Regions from separate parts of the Bradyrhizobium sp. 2TAF36 genome, predicted to be linked through region 2. Evidence: riboswitches for the same ligand, from Rfam matches in the RefSeq annotation. Region 2 holds a riboswitch; each other region holds the start of a gene.

Region 1 (4,198 bases), on a different contig from region 2:
CGACGCCATGCGGATCATTCTGGCCGCCAATCCGCACCGCGTCTTCATCAGCCGCATCGGGCGCGCCGAGGTATTCCAGCCGATCCCGCCGCCGGGCGGGCAAAGCCCTGACGGCCCGCACACCCACGTCTCGCCAAAGCTGCTTGCGCATCGCCGCACCCATGCCGCCACCGAGCCGCTGCCTGAGGGGTGGATCCCCTGCGCGCATCTCTATCCGGCCCATCCGCTCCGCGATCAGCTCGGCCGCAAGCGCGCTTTTCGGCCGGATCATCACGCAGCCTTCCAGGCGCTGCTCGAACTCTATGGGCTGCCGGAGCTGACGGCGTGCAAGAGGGCCGTGGTCGAGGCGGTCGCGAAGGGGCGGGGATCTGAGACGGCGACGCTTCCGCCCGATCGCACGGCGCGCGCCACCGTTCGCGTGGCCTTGCGCCAATTGGCGGCCAAGGAGCCGCACACCGTGACACTCGCCGCCTGGCTTGCCGCCTACGACCGGCGCGATCCAGCCGAGACTGAAGATCCCATGGAGGCTCTTCACTGAGTCAGACGTGATGCCGCGTTCCAGCAAAATTGTGCTACAAATCCCACAAGGAGATCGTTCCATGACTGTCACCATCCTGCCGCCCCACGCCGACCGTTTCCGCCTTCATCCGGTCGCGTCGCGCATCGCGCCGATGTTCTGCTTTGCACTGCTGACGGTGTCATGCGCGCTCGCGAGCTTCGCGCTTGCCTGCGCGACGCCGTTTGCGGCGTTCGCCGTCGTCGCCGCCGCGATGCTGCCGATGCGTCCGGCGCTGCTCGTCGTCACCGGCGCCTGGCTCGTGAACCAGACCATCGGCTTTGGCGTGCTGCACTATCCCATCGATGGCAGCACCATCGCCTGGGGCTTTGTCATCGGTGCTGCCGCGTTGCTGTCGACGGCAGCGGCATCGACCGTTCTCCGCCTGCTGCCGCAGGGCCGCACGCCGCTGATGCTGGCCATCGCGCTCGTCGCCGCCTACGCCGCCTATGAGCTCGCGCTGCTTGCCGCGACGCCGTTCCTTGGCGGAGAGGGCGCGTTCACTGCGGCCATCGTGACGCGCATCGGGCTGACCAGCGCCGTCTGGCTCGCCGGCCTCGTCGCCGCCTGCGAGATCGTCCGCCTGGTCGATCCGTTCGGGCGCGCGATGCGGAACGCGTAATGCTGGATGTGCGTCATCCCAAGGGTTGCGCGAGCCAGGCGGGAACTCCCGCATTCCACAGGGAACACCGCTTCCGGCCCGCAACGAATCGTTGACACCCGGCTGCATATGTCACCACATGTGGGCGTCACGGTTCCGCTGGATCGCAAGATTTAGTGGCTAAGAGGGAAGCCGGTGAACCGCGCGAGAGCGCGGAATTCCGGCGCTGCCCCCGCAACTGTCAGCAGCGAGCTGCTTCCGAACAATCGTCACTGGTGCCTTTCGCGCCGGGAAGACGGGAAGTGGGCGACGACCTGCGAGCCAGGAGACCTGCCGCGACGATCTGAACGTCCACGGGCGGGGTGTCCGGCGGTCGCTTGCACGCACCGCCCGGCAACTCTGCCGCCGGCGTTTCTGCAGCGTCCTTCCTTACAGCCCCGTTCAAACACAACGCGCGCATCACGGGGCCCTTTGATGTCACTCAACCTGCACGACGCGGACACCGCTTCCGCACCCATCGTTCATTTGCGTCCACAATCGCTTGCGCCTGCTTCGAGCGAGCCGGCCATGCAGATCATCCGTCGCAACGGCAAGGTCTCGCCGTTCGATTCCGCGAAGATCGCGGTCGCCATGACCAAGGCGTTTCTTGCGGTCGAAGGCACCAGTGCGGTCGCCTCGCGCCGCGTCCATGAGAGCGTGGAGCAGCTGACGGCCGAAGTCGTCGCTGCGTTGATGCGGCGGGCAGGCGAGGGACGCACCTTCCATATCGAGGATGTGCAGGACCAGGTCGAGCTCGCCTTGATGCGGAGCGAGCACCACAAGGTCGCACGCGCCTATGTGCTGTACCGCGAGGAGCGGTCGCGCCAGCGCGCCGAGGAGGCGGCCGCGGAAGCGACGCCCGCTGTCGCGCCGGCACTTCATGTCACGCTCGCCGACGGTTCGCGCGTTGGTCTCGACACCAAGCGGCTTGCGCTGATTATCGGCGAAGCCTGCGCCGGTCTCGACGGCGTCTCCGCGGCACCCGTGCTCACCGAGACCACCCGCAATCTCTACGACGGCATCAGCCAGGACGAACTGGCGCTGGCCTCGATCATGGCCGCACGCACGCTGGTCGAGCAGGAGCCGAATTATGCTTATGTCAGTGCGCGCCTGCTGCTGGACAAGCTCCGCGGCGAGGTGCTGTCCTATGTCCATGCCGGGCCGACCTTCGCCTCGCAGGCCGATATGGCTGTGCGCTATGCCGAATATTACCCGGCCTACGTGAAGACCGGCATCGCTGCCGAACTGCTCGATCCTGAACTGGCCCGCTTCGACCTCGGCCGGATCGCGGCTGCACTCAAGCCCGAGCGCGACCTGAACTTCCAGTTCCTCGGCCTCCAGACGCTGTACGACCGCTACTTCCTGCACGTCCGCGGCAAGCGGATCGAACTGCCGCAAGCTTTCTTCATGCGCGTCGCGATGGGTCTTGCGGTGCGCGAGATCGACCGAGAGGCCAGGGCGATCGAGTTCTACGATCTGCTGTCATCGTTCGACTTCATGGCCTCGACGCCGACGCTGTTCAATTCGGGTACGCTGCGTCCGCAATTGTCGTCCTGTTTTCTCACGACAGTCTCGGACGACCTCGACGGCATCTTCAAGTCGATCAAGGACAACGCACTGCTGGCAAAATATTCCGGCGGCCTCGGCAACGACTGGACGCCGGTCCGTGGGCTCGGCGCCCACATCAAGGGCACCAACGGCGAGAGCCAGGGCATCATCCCGTTCCTGAAGGTTGCCAACGACACCGCGATTGCCGTCAACCAGGGCGGCAAGCGCAAGGGCGCGGTCTGCGCCTATCTGGAGACCTGGCACGTCGACATCGAGGAATTCCTCGACCTGCGCAAGAACACCGGCGACGACCGCCGTCGTACCCACGACATGAACACCGCCAATTGGGTGCCGGACCTGTTCATGCAGCGCGTCGATGCCGATGGCGAATGGACGCTGTTTTCGCCCGACGAGACGCCCGATTTGCACGATCTATACGGCGGGGCGTTCAAGACGGCTTACGAGGCCTATGAGGCCAAGGCGAAAGCCGGCGGCATGCGCGTCTTCAAGACCGTGCGCGCGAGCGACCTCTGGCGTCGCATGCTGACCATGCTGTTCGAGACCGGTCATCCCTGGATCACCTTCAAGGACCCCTGCAACCTGCGTTCGCCGCAGCGGCACGTTGGCGTGATCCACTCGTCGAACCTCTGCACCGAGATCACGCTGAACACCTCCGCCGACGAGGTCGCGGTCTGCAATCTCGGCTCCATCAACATGCTCAACCATGTCGGGCCTGATGGTGTCGACCAGGCCAAGCTGAAGCGGACGGTGACCACCGCCGTCCGGATGCTCGACAACGTCATCGACATCAATTTCTACACCATCCCGGAGGCGCGTCGCTCCAACATGCGTCATCGTCCCGTCGGGCTCGGCCTCATGGGCTTTCAGGAAGCGCTTCAGGTCCAGCGCATTCCGACCGCGTCCGACGCGGCAGTGGCGTTTGCCGACACCAGCATGGAGGCAATCTCGTTCCACGCGATCGAAGCGTCGTCCGATCTCGCCGCGGAGCGCGGACGCTATCCGAGCTTCGAGGGCTCGCTGTGGTCGAAGGGCGTCTTGCCGCTCGACTCCATCCAGCTTCTCGCCGACGCGCGCGGTGGTCTCGACGTCGATCGCTCCGCAACACTCGACTGGGATCGCCTCCGCGAGAAGGTCACGTCCAGCGGCATGCGCAACTCGAACGTCATGGCGATCGCGCCGACGGCGACGATCTCCAACATCTGCGGCGTCTCGCAGTCGATCGAGCCGAACTATCAGAACCTGTTCGTGAAATCGAACATGTCCGGCGACTTCACGGTCGTGAACGAGTTCCTGGTGCGCGACCTCAAGGCGAGGGGGCTTTGGGACGAGGTGATGGTCTCCGACCTCAAATATTTCGACGGCAGCGTCGGCCAGATCGACCGCGTTCCTGACGATCTGAAGGCGCTCTACGCCACCGCCTTCGAGATCGACAG
Region 2 (4,198 bases):
GCAGCCGGGTCCGGCGCAAAACGGCCGGCGGCAACAGCCTCGGCATCGGCCAGCGCGATCACGCCGTCGACCGTGATCCGCGAGCGGATCTCCGGCCAGTCGAACGCCTTCAGCAGCGGCTTCGGCAGCGCCAGGCCCGAGGTCTCGATCAGGATGTGATCGGGCCGCACCGGCCGCGCCAAGAGCTTTTCCATGGTCGGAATGAAATCGTCCGCAACGGTGCAGCAGATGCAGCCATTGGCGAGCTCGACGATGTTCTCCTCCGGGCAATTCGCATCGGCGCAGGATTTCAGGATCTCGCCGTCGACACCCTCGCTGCCGAACTCGTTGACCAGCACGGCGAGCTTCTTGCCGTCAGGGTTTGCGAGCAGATGCTGGATCAGCGTGGTCTTGCCGGAGCCGAGAAAACCCGTGACCACCGTCACAGGGACTTTTGCGAGCGAGTTCATTCGGCGGCCTCCGGCAACACGGCAATGGGGGGAATGCGGGCAAGCGACTGCTTGCGGAAGATTTCGGGACGGCTGCGCCAGGGCACGAGGCCGTCGGGCGCGGCGGCATAGGCCGCAGCACCCGCGACCACGTCGCTCGCATGGGCCTCTGACAGACGGCCATAGACATAGGACCAGCGGCCGGGCGCGCTGAGCGCAACCGAGCAACCCTGGCTGCATGCCGACAGGCATTCGACGGGAACCACATTGACGCCCTCGGGCACGCCGGCGTCGAGGATCGCACCATGCAGGCGCTTGCCGGGCGTCGTCTCACCCTCGTCGAGCGTCTGGCCGGCACGGCAGGTAATACAGACGTGAAGTGTGACGGTCATCGCCTCTTCCAGGATAAACAGCGGGAGGCGAAGAGGCACACGGACCATTCCCCCGAAGGTCCGTTTCCCCGTCGCGGAACACCCCGTCCGCCGGTCCAAAACTCGTCCGCGCTGGCAGGTCTCCCGGCTTGCGGAGCAGGGCTTTTGGCCCTTCGATCCCCGCCTTCCCGATCCCCTGGGGGATCAGTGGCTTCGGGCATCTCTCCGGTCACGGTCGCGGGGGCGGCTGCAGTTTGGAGCCGAATCTTGTCGATTCGGACCCTATCGCATTCCCTCTTCGCCTGTCATAGGACAGGAACCAACGCCGGGCCACCATTTGCCCCCGGCCGCCTCTTGTCAAGCCGAAGGACCCTGTCAGATGACGCCTGAACCGGATACCCAAACGGCCGAGGAAACCGACGCCCGCCACGCCGCGAAAATGGCGAAAATCAAGGTCGCCCGCGACAAGATCATGGCGACCAAGAGCGGCGAAAAGGGCCTCATCATCGTCCACACCGGCGCCGGCAAGGGCAAGTCCACCTCCGCCTTCGGCATGATCGTCCGCTGTGTCGCCCATGGCTTCCCCTGCGCGGTCGTGCAGTTCATCAAGGGCGCCTGGGACACCGGCGAACGGCGCCTGCTCACCGGCCATTTCGGCGAGCTCTGCCAGTTCCATGCGATGGGCGAAGGTTTCACCTGGGAGACGCAGGACCGCGCCCGCGACATCGCCGCAGCACAGGCCGGCTGGGCGAAGGCCAAGGAGCTGATCTCAGATTCCAATCTGCGCATGGTCGTGCTCGACGAGATCAACATCGCGCTGCGCTACGACTATCTCGACATCGCCGAGGTCGTCGACTTTCTGAAAACGCACAAACCGCCGATGACGCATGTCGTGCTCACCGGGCGCAACGCCAAGGACGAGCTGATCGAGATCGCCGATCTCGTCACCGAGATGACGCTGGTCAAGCACCCCTTCCGCTCCGGCATCAAGGCGCAAGCCGGCGTCGAGTTCTGACGACGCCAGATTCTGAAAACACCATGGCGCGCGCATTGATGATCCAGGGGGCCGGCTCGGACGTGGGCAAGTCGCTCATCGTCGCCGGCCTCGCGCGCGCCTTCACGCGGCGCGGCCTGCGCGTGCTGCCCTTCAAGCCGCAGAACATGTCGAACAACGCGGCCGTCACCGTCGACGGCGGCGAGATCGGTCGCGCCCAGGCGCTGCAGGCGCTGGCCGCCGGCGTCGAGCCGCACACCGACATGAACCCGGTGCTGCTGAAGCCGGAGACCGATGTCGGCGCACAAATCATCGTCCAGGGAAAGCGCATCGCGACCGCGCGGGCGCGTGAATATGCGGCGATGAAACCGTCGCTGATGGGCGCGGTGCTGGAAAGCTTCGAGCGGCTGAAAGCGCGCGCCGATCTGGTGCTGGTCGAAGGCGCCGGCAGCCCGGCCGAGGTCAACCTGCGCAAGGCCGACATCGCCAATATGGGCTTTGCACGCAAGGCCGACGTGCCGGTCGTGCTGGTCGGCGACATCGACCGCGGCGGCGTCATCGCCCAGCTCGTCGGCATCAAGACGGTGATCAACCCCGACGATGCCGCGATGATCGAGGGTTTCGTCATCAACAAGTTCCGCGGCGACCCCTCGCTGTTCGACGACGGCTACAAGCTGATCGAGCAGAAGACCGCGTGGCGCGGCCTTGGCGTGCTGCCCTGGTTCGCGCGCGCCGGCGAGCTGCCAGCCGAGGATGCGCTGGGGCTGAGCGACGCGCGCAAGCCGGGCCAGTGCAAGATCGCCTGCCTCGCGCTGTCGCGGATCGCCAATTTCGATGATCTCGATCCGTTGAAGCTCGAGCCTGGCGTCGATCTCGTGATGGTGCGGCCGGGCGAAGCCATCCCCGGCGACGTCCGCCTCGTCATCATCCCCGGCTCGAAGTCCACCCGCGGCGATCTCGCCTTCCTGCGCGCGCAGGGCTGGGACATCGATCTCCTGGCGCATCACCGCCGCGGCGGCCATGTGCTTGGCCTCTGCGGCGGCTATCAGATGCTCGGGCGCAACGTCGCCGACCCCGATGGCATCGAAGGCCCTGCCGGCGACACGTCGGGTCTCGGACTTCTGGACGTCGCGACCATGATGAGCCCGCAGAAGACACTGACGCGCGTCGCGGCCGTGCATGCCGCCACGGACCAGCCGATCGACGCCTACGAAATCCACATCGGCCGCACCGACGGACCGGATCGCGCCCGCCCGTTTGCGAAACTGAACGGCGAGCCCGAAGGCGCGATCTCACGCGATGGCCGCGTGCAAGGCAGCTATCTGCACGGCCTGTTCACGTCGGATGATTTCCGCAAGGCGTATCTCGCAAAGCTCGACATTCCGGCAGGCGACGAGCCTTATCACAGCAGGGTCGAGAGCGCGCTCGACGCCCTCGCCGATCACATCGAACAGCATCTCGACGTCGGCGGCCTGCTCGCGCTAGCGCGCTAGCGCCTCGGCAAGGCGCGTCCATTCGGCTTCGCTGCCGGGAAGCCCGAGGCGCAGCCATGCCGGCTCTTTCGCGAATACGCGCGACCAGATTTGGCTACGCGCCAGTTTCTCCTGCGCAGCAAGCGCATCAGGCGTCTCGTAGAGACGAAACAGCGGCGCACCACCGACGAGCCGCCAGCCTTGCGACTGCACGATGTCGTCGAGGCGGGCACAGTCGCGTGCGAGCCGCGCGGACGTGGCCTCGGCCCAGGCGTCGTCGCGCAAGGCGCGGCAGCCGATCGCGATCGCAGCTCCCGACACCGGCCATGGCCCCGACATCGCCGCGAGCTTGGCGATGTCGGCCGCATGGCCGAGCGCAAACCCAAGCCGCAGGCCGGCAAGACCATAGAACTTGCCGAAGGAGCGCAGGACCAGCAGTCCAGGCCGATCCGCCTCGGATGCGAGCGACAGCTGCGGGGCGGCATCGGCAAAACTCCCGTCGATGACGAGACGGCCGACGCGCGGCAGCAGCGCCAGCAAATCCTCTGGCGCAAAACGCCGGCCATCGGGATTGTTGGGATTGACGACGACGGCGAGATCTGTGCCCGCCAGCGCGTCGAGCTCGCCGACCTCCTGGACATCCCAGCCTGCAGCCGACAAGACCCCGGAATATTCGTTGTAAGTCGGCCCGAGGATGCGCGCGCGGCCGACTGGCGCGAGTTGCGGCAGCAATTGAATGGCGGCCTGCGCACCGCCCATTGCGACGATCGGCGCGCTTGTGCCGTAGGCATGCTGTGCCGCCTGATGCAGGCTCTCGATCTCAGCGCGCGACGGCAGCGCGTTCCATGCGCGCGGGCTCACCTCACCCACGGGATAAGGCAGGCGGTTGATCCCGGTCGACAGATCGATCCAGTCCTCCGCGCGCCCGCCAAA
Region 3 (4,198 bases), on a different contig from region 2:
CCACCGTCGGGTCGGCTGCCGTCGCGTACTGGCTGTAAAGCATCACGCCGGGCGCGATGTCCCAGGTGTAGCCGATGCGTCCGGTGACCGGATTGAACGTCTTCGAGAAAGGATAGTTGGCTTTCAGGAGGCCATTCTCGTCGAAGCGGGTCCGCGACAGCTCGATATTCTCAAAACGGATGCCGCCGATCAGCGCAAAGGTCGAGGTCAGCTTGAGCCGGTCCTCGAACGACAGCGAGGCGGTGTCGAGATGGGTGTAGATCTTCTCGTCGCTGCGCGGGCCGTAGAGGCCGCGGTCCGGATTGAGGAGGTCGACGTAGTCATTGAAGAACAGCGTGTCCTGCGAGACGTTGAACTGGTTGCTGCTCGCCGCCACGGTGGCGACGAAGCGATTGTCCATTCCGCCGAGATTGGAATTGACGGTGAGGTCGGTGATGTTGCCGTAGAGCCGCTGCGCGTGATCGAGCGCCAGGCGCTCGCGGTAGATGCTCTGCGCGCCTGCGAAATTGCCTACGGTCTGGTCAAACGACGAGATCTCGTTGTTGAACCAGTGCCGGTGGGCGTCATAGCCATAGACCAGGCTCTTCAGCGAGATGTTGTTGGTGATGTCCCATTGAAAGCCGCTGCGCAGCCAGAGCTCGTTGGCGCCGCTGTGATTGTCGAGCACGTTGTAGTTCGTGGTCAGCGTGCGCGCGTCGATGGTGACCGGGACCGGCGTGCCGCCGCCGAGGTAATAGTTGCTCCAGAGGCCGGAGACGACGCCATACGTCGGCACGATGCCCGGCGCGTTCGCCGGCACCAGCGGCGTCCCCCAGTAGAAGCGGTCGTTGTCCTGCCTGTATTCGGTCGCGCCCCAGATCCTCAGGTTCTCGTTGACGCGATAGTTCAGCTGGCCCGAGACGTTGCTGAGCTTCGAATAGGTGTCGTCGATAAAGCCCTTGTTGTTGAAATGGCTGATGTCGAAGCGGTAGTCGAGGCCGTTGATCAGCGTGCTGCCGCCCGATCCGTAACCGGCGCGATAGCCGTTGAAGGAATCGTAGGAAGTGAAGGCGTCGTTGACGATTGGTCCGGTGTGCGGCGCCTTGTTCACGTAGTTGATGGCGCCGCCGGTCGCACCGAGGCCCGCCACCAGCGAGTCCGGTCCCTTGATGATCTCGACCTGCTGGAGACCAGCCACGTCCATGGGACGGCCGGTCATGGTCGACGGCCCGATCGGGATTCCGTTGTAGAGCGTGGAGATCTGGTCGCCGGAAAAGCCACGCATCGAGAAGATGGCGGGCGCGCCGGGCGCATCGCCGCCGGTGACGCCGACTGCAGCCTTGGCGACGTCGGTCGTGGTCCGGATGCCCAGGTTCTGCATCGTCTGTTGACCGATGACCTCGACGGTCGCCGGCATCTCGCGCGCCGTGATGCCGAGCCGGGAGCCGACGTCGGTGACGGCTGCCGTATTGAGCGGCGTCTGTACCGGCCCGCTCGGAGCTTGCGCGGCCGGAACGGCGACAGCAGGGGCGCCACGATTGCGTCCCGCGGCGCGCCGGGCCGCGCGCTGCTTCTGAGTGCCGGGGCTGACGGCAGGAGCCTGTCGCGGCGCAGGCGGCGACACGATCACCGGGCCGACCTCCCGGGAGCGGTTGTCCTGCGCCGCGCTTTGCGCGAGCGCCGCGGACGACAAGGACACCGACGAGAGCAGAGTAATCAGGAAAGCACGCGATAACGCTGGCCTTGCGCCAGCACGGAAATGAAGATTTTGCACGACAACGCTCTGCGGCGACGCAAACAAACCGTCACCGCGGTTGCCTTAGTCATCCACCTTCGCCCCAGGCGGCGGATGCACCGGCTACTTGTCCGACATCAGGGCACCCCGCCCAATGCGTTCGCGCGTGACCATGGCTGGTAGCAGGTTTCCTGGCTCGCGGGTCATCGCCTTCGACCACCTTCCCAGAGGCCCAAGCGGGGCTCCAGTGGTTCGTTTGGTCGTCGGCTATCCGCCTACAGTTGCGGGGGCAGCCGCGGAATTGCCCACTGAGGTGGACGCACCGCATTCCCTTGAAGAGTCCTTGCGGACACTACCGATCACGAAACTGGCATCAGGGGATGAGCGCGTCAACATCCGCGCGGGCTGCTGGACGGGCCGGTCGGTCGATGGTGGCCTTGTGTTGCTGTTTTGCACGATAGTCCGAAGGACCGCGTCGAAACGTCCAACCCGGCCTCCGGACGAGCCTGGGTAACGAACGCTTGACCACGATCAATAACTGCCTTTGGTGTCCGAGTATGCTACTGAGGCCGAGTTCCGGCCCGACAAGGTAAGTCGATATTGATGCAGTTCGTCCGTACCATCCTGGCAGTCGCCATCGCCATATCCTTGGCGATGCTGCCGGTTGGCGCGTCCGCGGCGAACCTCGCAATGTCGTCGGATGGCATGCAGACGGCCATGCACATGAGCGGCGACGCCGACATGTCGATGGACGATTGTTGTCCCGACATGAAGGGAACGGGCTCCCATAGCGGCGGCTACAAGTGCGGGATGGGCTTCTGCTGCGTCGGTGGGATCATCGCGCTCGGTGATGTCAGGCCCGTGGCGTTCGAACGTCTCGCCGTCATGGCCAGCACGATGGCTATTCCCCCGGATCAGGTCGTTTCCTTCCGCGGCGGCAGTCCTCCTTTCCGACCTCCTCGAATCTGATCTCGCAAAGCCCGAGACGCGAGCGGCGTGCCTGCTCGCGACGACGACTGACGTGCGCGCTTCACGCGCCACGGCGAAAGATCAATTCATGAGGACAGGACAATGCTTTCCAAAATCAGCACCGCGGCTCTCGCCGCCACCCTTTCGCTTGCCGCTTCCGCCGCGATGGCGGGCGCGGGCGACTACGCCTTCGAGCCCGTCACTCCGCAGATGAAGAAGGGCGAAGACGTCACGCTCGCCGTTCGCCTGACGAACAAGCAGACCGGCAAGCCGATACCGGACGCAGTCATCTTCAAAAGCCGCCTCGACATGGCCCCGGACGGGATGGCCGAGATGGAATCGGCGGTCGCGCCGCTGCCGTCCAGGGAGCCGGGTGTGTACGCCTTCAAGACGGACCTGCCGATGGCTGGACGCTACCAGATGACGCTGTCCGTGAAGGTGCAGGGCGAACCGGAGACCGTCACCGGCAAGGTGATCGTCACGGCGGTCAAGTGAGCGTTCGGGCGCTGCCCGGCGGCGCCCGACATTCCCCTTTTTCCTTCACACGGACGCGCGCTCCCGGGCGCGCGGATACACCATATGAAAACGCTGCGTCTCCTGACGGCTCTTGCGCTGGGCGGTGGCCTGGTCCTGGCCGGCTACTACTGGCATTCGAACGGTGCGGGCTGGCTCGCTGAGGCCGACATATCATCGGCTGCGGCTGGCGCGGAGCGAACGCCGCTTTACTACCGCGATCCAAGCGGTGCGCCGCTCTGGTCTGCGGGTCAGAAGAAGGACGACCGCGGGCGGGACTATGTGCCGGTCTACGACGACGATGGAGCGGCCGTCGCGCCGGCGCTACCGAAGGCGCAAGCGGCTTCGCCGCGAAAAATCCTCTACTACCGCAATCCGATGGGGCTGCCCGACACGTCGCCCGTCCCAAAGAAGGATCCGATGGGGATGGACTATGTCGCCGTTTACGAAGGCGACGACACCGACGACGGCACGGTGAAGCTGTCGCCCGGCAAGATCCAGCGCGCGGGCGTGAAGTCCGAGCCCGTCGCGCGGCGCCCGATCCGGGTCTCGGTGAAGGCGCCCGGCACGATCCAGCTCGATGAACGCCGCGTGTCGGTGATCGCGATGCGCGCCGAGAGCTTCGTGCAGAAGGTCGCCGACGTGACGACCGGCACGCGCGTGAAGGCCGGCCAGCCGCTGATGGAAATCTACAGTTCGGCGGTGGCGTCCGCGGCGGCGGAATATCTCGCGACGATCACCTCCAGGACGGTCGGCGGTGTCGAGATGTACGGCCGCGGCTCGCGGCAGCGGCTGGTCAATCTCGACGTTCCCGAGTCCGTCATCGCGGAGATGGACAAGACGCACACCGCGCCCGTGGCCATACGCTGGTCTGCGTCGCGCGACGGGGTCGTGCTCGAACGCAACGCGATCGAAGGCATGCGGGCCAATCCCGGCGACGTCCTGTTCCGGATCGCGGACACCTCGGTGGTCTGGGCGCTGGTCGACGTGGCCGAGCGCGAT
Region 4 (4,198 bases), on a different contig from region 2:
CCCAAGGTGGCGCAGGGGCTGATCGACCGACCCGAAGTTGCCATCGACGGCCAGCGCCGGGTGATGACCATCATGTTCTCCGACATGAGCGGCTTCACCTCGATGAGCGAGGGCATGACCCCGCGTGGCCTCGTCAAGGTCATGAACCACTATTTCACGGTGATGTCCGCGCCGATCCGGAGCCATCGCGGCGTTATCGATAAATATATCGGCGATGCCATCATGGCCTATTGGGGCCCTCCCTTCATTGAGGAGGACGAGCCGGCGCTGTTCGCCTGCTACGCCGCCATCGACATGGCCGATGAGGTGCCGGCGTTGCAGAAGCAATTGCCTGACCTGCTCGGTATCCGCGCCATGCCAGGCCCTTGCGATCTGCGCATCGGGATTGCCACCGGCGAGGTCCTGACCGGCAGCATCGGCTCCGAGCTGATGATGAGCTTCACCGTGATGGGCGATGCCGTGAACCTCGCTTCGCGGCTCGAACTGGTCAACAAGATCTACGGCACGCGGATCCTGATCGCGCAGGCCACGGCGGACGCGATCGGCTCGAACCTCGAGCTGCGCGAGATCGATCGTCTGGCGGTGGCCGGCCAAAGCGCATCGCAGGCCATTTTCGAGGTGATGAGCAAGGCGCACGGGCTCAGCGTCCCGCAGGAGAGCCTGCGCGCGCGCTACGCCGAAGGCCTCGCCGCCTACCGCGCGCAGCGCTTCGACGAGGCTCGCGCCGCGTTCAATGCAGCGCTCGAAGCCGTGCCCGGCGACGGTCCCTCGCGCACGCTGCTCGGCCGCATCGCGCAGTTCGAGGCCAATCCGCCGGACGCCAATTGGGACGGCGCCTGGCGGCTGGAGCAGAAATAGCTGTTCTTGCTGGGCTTGCACCGCCCTTGCTGGAAAAAACGTTTCTACTCGATAACGATGTTCGCCGTGACCTATTTCTCAGGCTTAGGTTTGACGTCCCTTGTGGCGTTTGATGGGGACACGCCGATGACAGAACTTCATGACAGGCTGGAACGGTTCGAGACGCTCACCGCCGAATGCGAGCTGATTGCCAAGCTCGCCACCGACAGCACCAAGCGCGAGTTCTATCTGAGACTCTCGGAGCAGTATCGTCAGCTGGCGGTGGATATGCGGAAGGCGATCGCGACCAAGGCCGCGGCCTGACGCCGCCTGCAATCCGTTCTTAATGTTTGGCGCGCATCCTTTGAGGATGCGAGCGTCGCGATCATGATTGCTCGCATTGGGAATGCCGAGGTCCGTTGCGGTGCAGCGCATCTCGCTGACGTCGCTTTGCCGCTCCTCACCAGGGCAATCCCATGCGCCTTCTCGCAGTCCTCATCTTCGCGCTCATGACGGCCGCCTGCAACCAGGAGCAGGACATCACCGGCTCGACCCCGGTCTGTGCGATGCGGAACTACAGCTCCTACAATCCCCGCGACATGAACCAGTGCGTTGCCGCCTGCAAGGCGTGCGACCACGGCAACACCGTCACCTGCACCACGTCATGCACCCTCAAGGGTGCCCACTGAGCGGCGGCGCTGCGTGAAGCTGAGGAGCAGACGGTGCTCGGGCACCGGAACGATTCACATGGGTTAGTCATTGAAGGGGCAGGCAGGACGCGGAGTCCTATGGAATGGGTATGCTCGATCCCGGTCGGTTCCTGGTGTCGTGCTCGCATTGCGATGCATGGCCGATGGCGGCCAACGTCAAACGTTCGAGCTGGTCGGCGTCGCCGCACGAGGTCCGCTTCGTATGCCCGCGCTGTCGCCGCGAGGAGACCGCCATCATCTCGGCCTCCGGTGAGCTGACCCCGATCCGGCGCATCGACGCTCCGCTGCGCGATGTCACCGCGGCCTGGGCTCAGGCCCAGCGGCCAAGAGGTCGGGCGTAGCCCGCCCGTCACAGGACCAAGAGATCGGGCGTAGTCGGCTCTGCGCAACGCCTTGCGCGGTCCGTTTTTGGAACCCAGCCTACGCCGACGCGTTTCCGCTCCGACATCAACGCACCGAGGCCCTGCGAATGATCAGCGAGCATTTCGACACCCGCACCCGGATCAACATGAAGCTGGCGCTGGATCGGGTCTGCCGCAATCGCCCGGTCGGCGAGGACCATTGCTTTCGCAGGTCCGTTGCCGAGAACATCATCCGCTGCGCGCTCACGGGCCGCACCGGCATCGGCCAGCTCGTCGATGCCGGCGAGCGGGCGGTGATCAGGACGCGTTCGGAGCGGGAGCCGGCCTGATTGCGCCGGCTCAATCTCCGGTGCGGTGCTTTGCCCGTCATGCAACCGGCCGATTGACTCTCCGCTTGCCCGCCCCGTAGATTGGCCGGTGACGGTTCTCCTCACGGAGATCAAAAGGGAACGTGGTGCGAGGTTTTCCCGATACCGGGATATTCTCAACGCCACGGCTGCCCCCGCAACTGTAAGCGGTGAATCTTTCGTCATATGCCACTGGGAATCTCGGTCCTGGGAAGGCGACGTAAGGTAACGACCCGCGAGCCAGGAGACCTGCCGTCAGCCGTGGTCACACGCGAAGATGTCGGTCGGGGAGTACAGACATTAGCTTCACGGGAGCAATCGAACGCTCCGCCGTGAAACCTCGTTCGCTGTGACGTGCCACTGACGTCATACCGAGGTTACAAGAGTGTCCCGTATTGTCTTTGCCGCCAGGCGCTTCCGCGCCGGCGTTGTCGCGTTCGTTTCCCTGTATTCGCTCGATCTGTCCATTGCCCAGGCCCAGCAGTCGGCATCGCCCGATCTGCTGCCGCCGGTCGAGGTCGCGCCGACCGAGCGTGCGGCCAAGCCGCGAGCCGCGCGGCCTGCGCCCGACCAGCCCGAGCAGCGGCGCGTCGCTCGGCTGCCGAAGCCCGAGCTGGTGCCGGCGTCGCCCCCGGTTGCCGGGGTATCCGCGGCCAACCTGTTTCCGACGGTCGTCGTCAGTCCGACGGGCGTTGTCACTCCGACCAATCTGGTTGCGAGCTCGGTGACGGTTCTGACCGCCAGAGACATGGAGCGCGATCAGCGCCGGACCGCATCCGATGCGCTGAGCGCGGTTCCTGGCCTGAACCTCGTGCAGACCGGCGGTCCGGGGGGACAGACGTCGATCTTCATGCGCGGAACGAATTCCAACCACACCAAGGTCCTGATCGACGGCATCGATGTCAGCGATCCCGGCAACCCGAACCGTTCGTTTGATTTCGGCCAGTTGCTCACCTCCGACATTCAGCAGATCGAAGTCCTGCGCGGTCCGCAGGGCGGTCTCTACGGCGCAGACGCGCTGGGTGGCGTGATCTCCATCGTGACGAAGAAGGGCGACGGTCCCGCCCGCGCCACCGGCTCGGTCGAGGGAGGCTCGTTCGGAACGTTCAATCAAACTGCAGGTCTGAGCGGTTCACAGGACCACTTCAACTATGCCTTCAACGTCGCGCATTTCCACGCGAACGACGTGCCGGTGACGCCGGTCGAATTGCTGCCGCCGGGGCAGAAGGCGATCGGCAACAACTACGACAACATGACTTATTCGACGAAGCTTGGCGCCGAACTGAGCGAAAACCTGACGCTCAATGGCGTGGCGCGGTACACCGACGCTACCCTGCGCTTTACCGGAGACACCTTCGATCCCGTCACATCCGCGAGCTTTCCCGCGGCCGCGCAAAGCACGCAGACGGTGCACCAGCTCTTCACGCGCGGGGAGGCGGTCTGGTCCGCTCTCGACGACCGGATGAAAAGCTATTTCGGCGTCAACTACACCAATCACTGGAACTACAACATCTCGCCCGGCGACGTGATGGCCACGATTACGACCGGCGACCGCGTCAAGTATGATTGGCACACCACGACCCAGCTCGCGCCCAACAACAATGTCATCATTGGTGCGGAGCATGAGACCGAAACACTGCAAACGGCGACGGTCTCGGCGCAAAACGTCAACAAGGCCGGGTATATGGAGCTGCAGTCCCAGTTCCGGGATCGAGTCTTCTTCACGGCCAACGTCCGGCAGGACGACAACGAGCGGTTTGGAGAGCATCCGACCTTTCGTCTGGCGTCTGCCGTGATCGTGCCGGTCACGGATACGAAGTTCAAGGGAAGCTACGGCACGGGGTTCAAGGCGCCCACGCTCAACCAGCTTTACGTGAGCTTTCCCGCGTTCTTCTTCTTTGCAAATCCCAACCTCAGGCCCGAGGAAAGCGTCGGATATGAC

Evidence for each region. Region 2 has a riboswitch for cobalamin ahead of AB4Z51_RS30095 (DUF1636 family protein). Riboswitches for the same ligand answer to the same signal wherever they lie in the genome.
Region 1: it holds a riboswitch for cobalamin, as region 2 does, so the genes downstream of both, AB4Z51_RS09595 (ribonucleoside-diphosphate reductase subunit alpha) here and AB4Z51_RS30095 (DUF1636 family protein) in region 2, are expected to answer to the same signal.
Region 3: it holds a riboswitch for cobalamin, as region 2 does, so the genes downstream of both, AB4Z51_RS16595 (TonB-dependent receptor) here and AB4Z51_RS30095 (DUF1636 family protein) in region 2, are expected to answer to the same signal.
Region 4: it holds a riboswitch for cobalamin, as region 2 does, so the genes downstream of both, AB4Z51_RS09610 (TonB-dependent receptor plug domain-containing protein) here and AB4Z51_RS30095 (DUF1636 family protein) in region 2, are expected to answer to the same signal.

Annotation. Positions count from the first base shown of each region.
Region 1 is NZ_JBFRFR010000012.1:180,774-184,971, reverse strand. Features, by position in the region: gene AB4Z51_RS09605 (DUF6925 family protein) at 1-538, shown strand, start outside; gene AB4Z51_RS09600 (hypothetical protein) at 600-1,178, shown strand; cobalamin riboswitch at 1,292-1,509, shown strand; gene AB4Z51_RS09595 (ribonucleoside-diphosphate reductase subunit alpha) at 1,632-4,198, shown strand, end outside.
Region 2 is NZ_JBFRFR010000059.1:34,708-38,905, reverse strand. Features, by position in the region: gene cobW (cobalamin biosynthesis protein CobW) at 1-449, opposite strand, end outside; gene AB4Z51_RS30095 (DUF1636 family protein) at 446-820, opposite strand; cobalamin riboswitch at 917-1,138, opposite strand; gene cobO (cob(I)yrinic acid a,c-diamide adenosyltransferase) at 1,179-1,814, shown strand; gene AB4Z51_RS30085 (cobyric acid synthase) at 1,838-3,286, shown strand; gene cobD (threonine-phosphate decarboxylase CobD) at 3,275-4,198, opposite strand, start outside.
Region 3 is NZ_JBFRFR010000026.1:45,062-49,259, reverse strand. Features, by position in the region: gene AB4Z51_RS16595 (TonB-dependent receptor) at 1-1,678, opposite strand, end outside; cobalamin riboswitch at 1,879-2,086, opposite strand; gene AB4Z51_RS16590 (hypothetical protein) at 2,318-2,683, shown strand; gene AB4Z51_RS16585 (FixH family protein) at 2,786-3,178, shown strand; gene AB4Z51_RS16580 (efflux RND transporter periplasmic adaptor subunit) at 3,263-4,198, shown strand, end outside.
Region 4 is NZ_JBFRFR010000012.1:186,023-190,220, reverse strand. Features, by position in the region: gene AB4Z51_RS09635 (adenylate/guanylate cyclase domain-containing protein) at 1-858, shown strand, start outside; gene AB4Z51_RS09630 (hypothetical protein) at 985-1,161, shown strand; gene AB4Z51_RS09625 (hypothetical protein) at 1,314-1,526, shown strand; gene AB4Z51_RS09620 (hypothetical protein) at 1,631-1,888, shown strand; gene AB4Z51_RS09615 (hypothetical protein) at 2,017-2,238, shown strand; cobalamin riboswitch at 2,314-2,527, shown strand; gene AB4Z51_RS09610 (TonB-dependent receptor plug domain-containing protein) at 2,642-4,198, shown strand, end outside.